DNA from 2 places in the Pantoea sp. Lu_F5_004 genome. Region 1 is predicted to be linked to the other one. Evidence: predicted binding sites of a transcription regulator. Region 1 holds the regulator's gene; the other holds the start of a gene.
The links. The regulator CRP, encoded in region 1, controls carbon source genes, mostly activating them, when cyclic AMP is high. The targets are predictions, from matches to a motif close to ATGTGANNNNNNTCACAT.
Positions count from the first base shown of each region.

Region 2: the regulator CRP is predicted to act here: its motif matches at 1,030-1,047, upstream of ACR8BN_RS15695 (iron-containing alcohol dehydrogenase).

Region 1 is NZ_CP194946.1:453,872-457,343, reverse strand. It holds gene ACR8BN_RS02105 (phosphoribulokinase) at 1-560, shown strand, start outside; gene ACR8BN_RS02100 (OsmC family protein) at 1,120-1,524, opposite strand; gene crp (cAMP-activated global transcriptional regulator CRP) at 1,828-2,460, shown strand; gene ACR8BN_RS02090 (YccS/YhfK family putative transporter) at 2,518-3,472, shown strand, end outside.
Region 2 is NZ_CP194946.1:3,350,384-3,353,855, forward strand. It holds gene dtnK (D-threonate kinase) at 1-970, opposite strand, end outside; gene ACR8BN_RS15695 (iron-containing alcohol dehydrogenase) at 1,158-2,306, shown strand; gene ACR8BN_RS15700 (dihydrodipicolinate synthase family protein) at 2,318-3,202, shown strand; gene ACR8BN_RS15705 (sodium:solute symporter family protein) at 3,282-3,472, shown strand, end outside.

The DNA of each region.
Region 1 (3,472 bases):
CGGTGCCGTGGAATCAGGTGCCCGGCACCTTTACGCCGTGGCAACCGCTGCCGCAGAACACCGATATTCTCTTCTACGAAGGGCTGCACGGCGGCGTGGTAACGGCGCAGCACAACGTAGCAGAACAGGTTGATCTGCTGGTTGGCGTGGTGCCGATTGTGAACCTGGAGTGGATTCAGAAGCTGGTGCGCGACACCGGCGAGCGCGGCCATTCACGTGAAGCGGTCATGGATTCGGTAGTGCGCTCGATGGAAGATTACATCAACTTCATCACACCACAGTTCTCACGCACCCATATCAACTTCCAGCGCGTCCCGACGGTCGATACCTCAAACCCGTTCGCTGCCCGCGCTATTCCGTCACTGGATGAGAGCTTTGTGGTGATCCACTTCCAGGCGCTGGAAGATATCGACCTCCCCTACCTGCTGGCGATGCTGCAGGGCTCGTTTATCTCGCACATCAATACGCTGGTGGTGCCTGGCGGCAAAATGGGTCTGGCGATGGAGTTGATTATGGGCCCGCTGGTGAAGCGGCTGATGGAAGGTAAGCGAATAGAGTAAGAGGTCAGCAAAAACCGCTCTGAGAGCAGATGTCTTTCACAAAGATGGTAAAACTGGTTTTCCTGCGGCTAAAGACTTACCGCTGAGCAGGCTTCAGGGAGCATACACCTTTCGCAAAGACGCAAAACCGCCATCCCTGGCCCGCGATGCTTTGCTACAGGTATATGCTCCCTTCGCTTCACGTCCGGCAACCGCATCCGGTTTCAGGAAGGTCGCTACAGACAACGCCTGGGCAGAAAGAATCTGGCAGCAATAGATAAGTTCAACACGCCGGGAACCGGGTCAGAAGAGGAAAGCGTCCCGCCGCCCGGATAAAAACGCCGGGAGCGTTTTTGAACAACGCAACGCGTTGGCCCGGCTACGGGCGCGCCTCAGGGATGAGGTGCGTAATCGCGCGGGCCGAGCGGCCAGAGATTGGCTTAAGCGACTTTCCGATCTGACCCGGTTCCCAGCGCAGGCACAGTATCAAAGCGGATTCCCGATGCAGGCACAGTCTTAAAGCAACCTGAATCAGATACTGGAAGTGAAGTTAGCAGGTCTGCAATGACCCCTGCGGCTACTACAGCTCAATCACTTCATAGCTATGCGTAATGTTGACGCCTTTACCCAGCATGATGGCCACAGAGCAATATTTTTCAGCAGAAAGATCCACGGCGCGTGATACCGCTTTATCCTGGAGCGCTTTACCACTCACGATAAAATGCAGGTTGATGTGCGTAAAGATTCGCGGCGCCTCTTCACGACGTTCTGAGGTCAGTTTTACTTCACAATCAGCCACATCGTTTCGGCCTTTTTGCAGAATTGATACCACGTCAATCGCACTGCATCCGCCCGCCGCCATCAGCACCATCTCCATTGGGCTGGGCGCTTTATCACCCGAATTTCCATCCATCAGTATCTGATGGCCGGATGAGGATTCTCCGAGGAATGTCAGCCCTTCTACCCATTTCACTCTTGCCTGCATGATTTTTGCTCCGGAATACGCTGTTTTGTCGCCAGAGTACGCTTTCGCCTGGTAAACAGCAATCCAGAGAAATCCGCCCGTAGCTGAAGCGAGACAACAGAAGACAGTCGGCAAAAGCTGTGCTACAAACAGTGCTGAAAATATTTTTCGTCACCCGATGACGAAGGCGGGAAGGATGATGCGCACTGCGCCTGATGCGGCCCGAATAATTTCCTGAAATGGAAACGCTTGAAGCTTTCACCGCCTGACAGGGAAAACTGCCCCCTGTATTTTGGGCACGATTACAACAGAGGATAATAGCGAATGGTTCTCGGCAAACCGCAAACAGACCCTACACTCGAATGGTTCCTGTCCCATTGCCATATTCACAAGTATCCATCCAAAAGTACGCTGATTCACCAAGGTGAAAAAGCAGAAACGCTTTACTACATCGTGAAAGGTTCCGTCGCGGTTCTGATTAAAGATGAAGAAGGCAAAGAGATGATTCTTTCCTACCTGAATCAGGGCGATTTTATTGGTGAACTTGGCCTGTTCGAAGAAGGCCAGGAACGCAGCGCCTGGGTACGTGCGAAAAGCGCGTGCGAAGTGGCGGAGATTTCTTACAAGAAATTCCGTCAGCTGATTCAGGTTAACCCTGACATCCTGATGCGACTCTCATCGCAGATGGCGCGTCGCCTGCAGGTGACGTCTGAAAAAGTGGGTAACCTCGCTTTCCTCGACGTAACCGGACGCATTGCACAGACCCTGCTCAACCTGGCGAAGCAGCCAGATGCCATGACGCATCCCGACGGCATGCAAATTAAAATCACTCGTCAGGAAATTGGCCAGATTGTTGGTTGTTCACGTGAAACCGTGGGCCGTATTTTGAAGATGCTGGAAGATCAGAACCTGATCTCCGCACACGGCAAAACCATCGTCGTTTACGGCACCCGCTAATTCCTGTCACCCACGGCGTGATGGCAACATCACGCCGTTATTGTTTGTGTTGGGCCGATGTGGCGTCGAATTATTTACCATCCTGAAGTTAACTACGCCTTGCGGCAAACGCTGGTGCTCTGTCTGCCAGTGGCGCTGGGCTGGCTGGCTGGCGACCTGCAAAAAGGTCTGCTGTTCTCATTAGTGCCCGCCTGCTGCAACATTGCCGGTCTGGATACCCCGCATAAACGCTTCTTCAAACGCCTGATTGTTGGCGGCAGCCTGTTTGCCCTCGGCAGCTTTCTGATGCAGTGGCTCACCCTGCATGCTATTCCGCTGCCGCTCATCCTGTTTGCCATGCCCTTATTGCTCGGCGTTACCGGGGAGATCAGCCCGCTGCATGGTCGTCTGCTGCCCGGCACCCTGATTGCCGCCATCTTTACCCTGAGCCTGATTGGCCGCATGCCAATCTATGTCCCCCCGCTGCTCTATATCGGTGGCACGCTGTGGTACGGGCTGTTTAACTGGTTCTGGTTCTGGCTGTGGAAAGAGCAGCCGATGCGCGAAAGCCTGAGCCTGATCTACCGCGAGCTGGCTAACTACTGCGACGCAAAATATACCCTGCTGACGCAGCTGACCGATCCGGAAAAGGCGCTGCCGCCGCTACTGGCCCGTCAGCAGAAAGTGGTCGATCTGATTAACACCTGTTATCAGCAGATGCATATGCTGTCGGCAAGCCGCGATCACAGCCATAAACGGCTGACGCGCGCCTTTCAGGTGGCGCTGGATCTGCAGGAACATATCTCGGTCAGCCTGCATCGGCCGGAAGAGGTACAGAAACTGGTCGAACAGAGCCACGCCGAAGCGGTGATCCGCTGGAATGCCAAAACCATCTCGGCCCGGTTGCGGGTGCTGGCGGATAACATTCTCTATCACCAGCTACCCGATCGCTTTGCGATGGATAAACAGCTCGGCGCGCTGGAGAAAATCGCCCATCAGCATCCCGACAATCCGGTGGGTAACTTCTGCCTTT
Region 2 (3,472 bases), 1.2 Mb from region 1:
GCTGGCGGGTCACGCTGTGCTGCTGGCTGAGATGCTCAATGTCGTGACGCTGGGATTCATGCTGGCAGGTGCGGATCACCGTATGGCGACCGGCACGCAGTGCGGCGGCAGCCTGTTCGATCCAGCGATCCCGGTCAGGCCAGGCGGGCTGCTGAAACAGCTGACGGATATCGACATCCACGATCTCAACTGCCCGCTGGTTAAGCAGCGTGGCGATCTGCTGCTGCGCGCTGCTGCTCATCGATCCCACTACCGCCAGCACGGGCCGCGACGGGCGAACAGAGAGCGCTGCGCCCAGCGCATCGCTTAACCCGGCTGCTCCCACCAGCAGCGGCTTCTCTGTCAGCCGCGCCGCAGCGATTATCAGTCGCGCCAGATCGGCTTCATTTTCGGCATCCACCACCACCACGCCGTGCGCCGCCGCTAACACCGCATCAAGCCGATCGCTGCGCAGCGTCGGGAGATCGATCTCCGTGCCGTCGATCTGCAATTGATCGAGTACGTGGGCGCTGAGGATCGGGGTTTTCGGATCGCTGGCAAATTCGGTGTCTGTCAGTAAACGCTGATTAACCCACACTTTACCCTCGCGTGTGGTGCGGCCCAGTCGTGGCACGGCCGGCGCAACCAGCGCCAGTCTTTTGCCGCTGGCCCGCAGCGCAGCCACGGTTTCAGCACCGACGTTGCCGCGCAGCGTGGAGTCGATCTTTTTAAACAGCCAGCCCTGCCGAAGCTGTGCGGCGAAGTGCTGCACCACCTGAGCGACGCGCTCTGCGGCCTGGCTGGCGCTGACTGCCCGGCTGTCGGTGCTGATAACCAGCACATCCGCAGCGTCGTCTGGCAACGGTGCCTTAGTGCCAAACAGCACATGTACGCGGGCGCCAGCCTGTGCCAGTCCGCTACCCGCATCGTTGGCACCGGTAAAGTCATCGGCGATGACCAGCACCGGGGTTTTCCATAATGATGAGCCCATCCTCACTCCTGTCAGGCGATTGCCGCTGCATTTGATTATATTCAATCATGATTGATTATATGTGAGCAAGTTCAAATTAATCGAAATCGATATGCCTTATAAAATTAGCCACTGAGAGTGACTGACTTCGCATTGCGCTGAGCAAGATTAATCATCTGCTCAGACAGGACAGAAATAAGGGTATGAGATGAACATTAACAGCACGGTGATTAGCGGTTATCAGGCGTTAAACGACATGCGCTATCTGCTGAAGGGGATATCGACAGCAGTCGTGGTCACTGACCGGAACATTGAGGCGATTCCGGCAGTGCAGGCGCTGATGGGTCAACTTCGGGATCAGATTCCGGGTATCAGCGTGGTCAACAGCGTCCCGCCTGAACCAAGCCAGCATGATGTGGCAGCGATTATCGCGACGCTCTCCCGGCCCCATGTCGATATGGTGATTGGCATCGGCGGCGGCAGCGTGCTGGATGTGGCGAAGCTGCTCTCAGTGCTGTGCATCGACGCCGCGCCTTCTCTGGACGCCCTGCTGGCAGGCGAAAAACCGCAGCGCCGTACCCGTTCAATACTAATCCCCACCACCGCAGGCACGGGTTCTGAAGCGACGCCCAATGCGATCCTGGCGATCCCGGAGAAAGAGACCAAAGTCGGCATTATTTCACCGGTGATGCTGCCCGATGTGGTGGCCCTGGTGCCGGAACTGACCACCAGCATGCCGGCCCACATCGCCTCTTCAACCGGTATTGACGCCCTCTGCCATCTGATTGAGTGCTTTACCGCCAATGTCGCCAACCCGGTCAGCGACAACTATGCGCTGACTGGGATGAAGAAACTGTTCGCTAATCTCGAAACCACCCTGCGCGAGCCAGAAAATTTGCAGGCACGCCTGGAGATGCTCTGGGCCTCTTATTATGGCGGTGCATCGATTGCCCATGCCGGGACACATCTGGTGCATGCCCTCTCTTACCCGCTCGGCGGCAGATATCACCTGCCACACGGCGTCGCCAACGCCATCCTGCTGGCTCCCTGCATGCGCTTTGTCCGTCCGGCGGCGGTGAGCAAATTCGCTCAGGCCTATGATCTGCTGCCCGACGCCGACGTCCGTTTAAGCGATGAAGCGAAATCACACGCGCTGGTCGACTACTTCACCGCGCTGGTAGCGCGGCTGCAGCTGCCTGCCAGCCTGGAAGCCCTGGGCATCAGCCCGGATCACCTGCCCTGGTTAGTGGAAGCCGCGCTCGACGTCCAGCGTCTGATGAACAACGTGCCGATGGCGGTCACCGCCGACGATGTGCGCGCCGTCTACCTGACGCTTTTCCCTTCCTGCCAGGCGTAATGAGGATTGTCATGAATAAGAAAATAAACGGCGTACTGACCGCCATCGTCACCACTTTTGACCGGGAAGGTGCCTTTGATCCGGAGAGGCAGCGCGAACAGGTCAGACGCCAGATCAATGCCGGTAACGGCATCTTCTGCGGCGGTACCAACGGCGAATTCTTTGTGCTGAACGAGCAGGAGAAGATCGCGGTTACCACCACCTGCGTCGATGAAGTTAACGGCCGGATGCCGGTGGTGGCGCACATCGGAGAGATTTCGACCCGTGAAACTATCCGGCTAGGCAAACAGATTGCCAATCTTGGCGTAGATGCCGTCTCCGCGATCACGCCGTGGTTTGTTCCGCTTAAACAGCAGGAGCTGATCGACCACTATCAGCGCGTGGCTGACGCGCTTACGGTGCCGCTGTTCCTCTACAACATCCCGGCGCGTACTGGCAATACCTTGCAGCCAGAGACCGTTCGTACGCTGGCCGCGCACCCGAACATCATCGGCATTAAAGATTCAGCAGGCAGCTATGAAAGTCTGAGCGGCTTTCTGCAGGCCACCGCCGACTGTCAGGACTTTGATGTGCTGAACGGCCCGGACTCGCTGATCCACCAGGGTTTCGTGGATGGCTGCTCCGCCTCAATTTCCGGGCTGGCAAACGTGGCGCCAGAGGCGATTAACGCCATCTGGGCGCGCTTCCATGCGGGCGATATTACCGGTTCGCATCAGGCACAGGAGAACGTCACCGGCCTGCGCACCGCGCTTTACAGCATCGGTTTCTCACCGGCCGCCGTGAAAAAAGCGGTCAGCCTGCAGGGCTTTGAGGTGGGTGAAAGCCGCTATGCGGTGCAGTTCAGCGCCGAAGAGCAGCAGCAGATCCGTCAAATCGTGAACCACTACCTGCGATAACGTCCATCACCTTTGCACCCTACCGGTCAGATGAGAACGAACCTGATGGTCGCCATCTGCCAGAACAATCGAGGTCATGATGAAAGCATTTTCAACTGAGAGCACCTTACTGATCGTCGGCATGGTGGTCGCCTATATCCTGTTCACCACCTGGCTCACCTGGCGGCTGCGCAGTAAAACCAGCGGCGACTTTATGGAAGGCTCGCGCGCCATGCCTGCTTTTATCGTCGGCATTATGCTGATGTCTGAATATATCGGGGCAAAATCCAC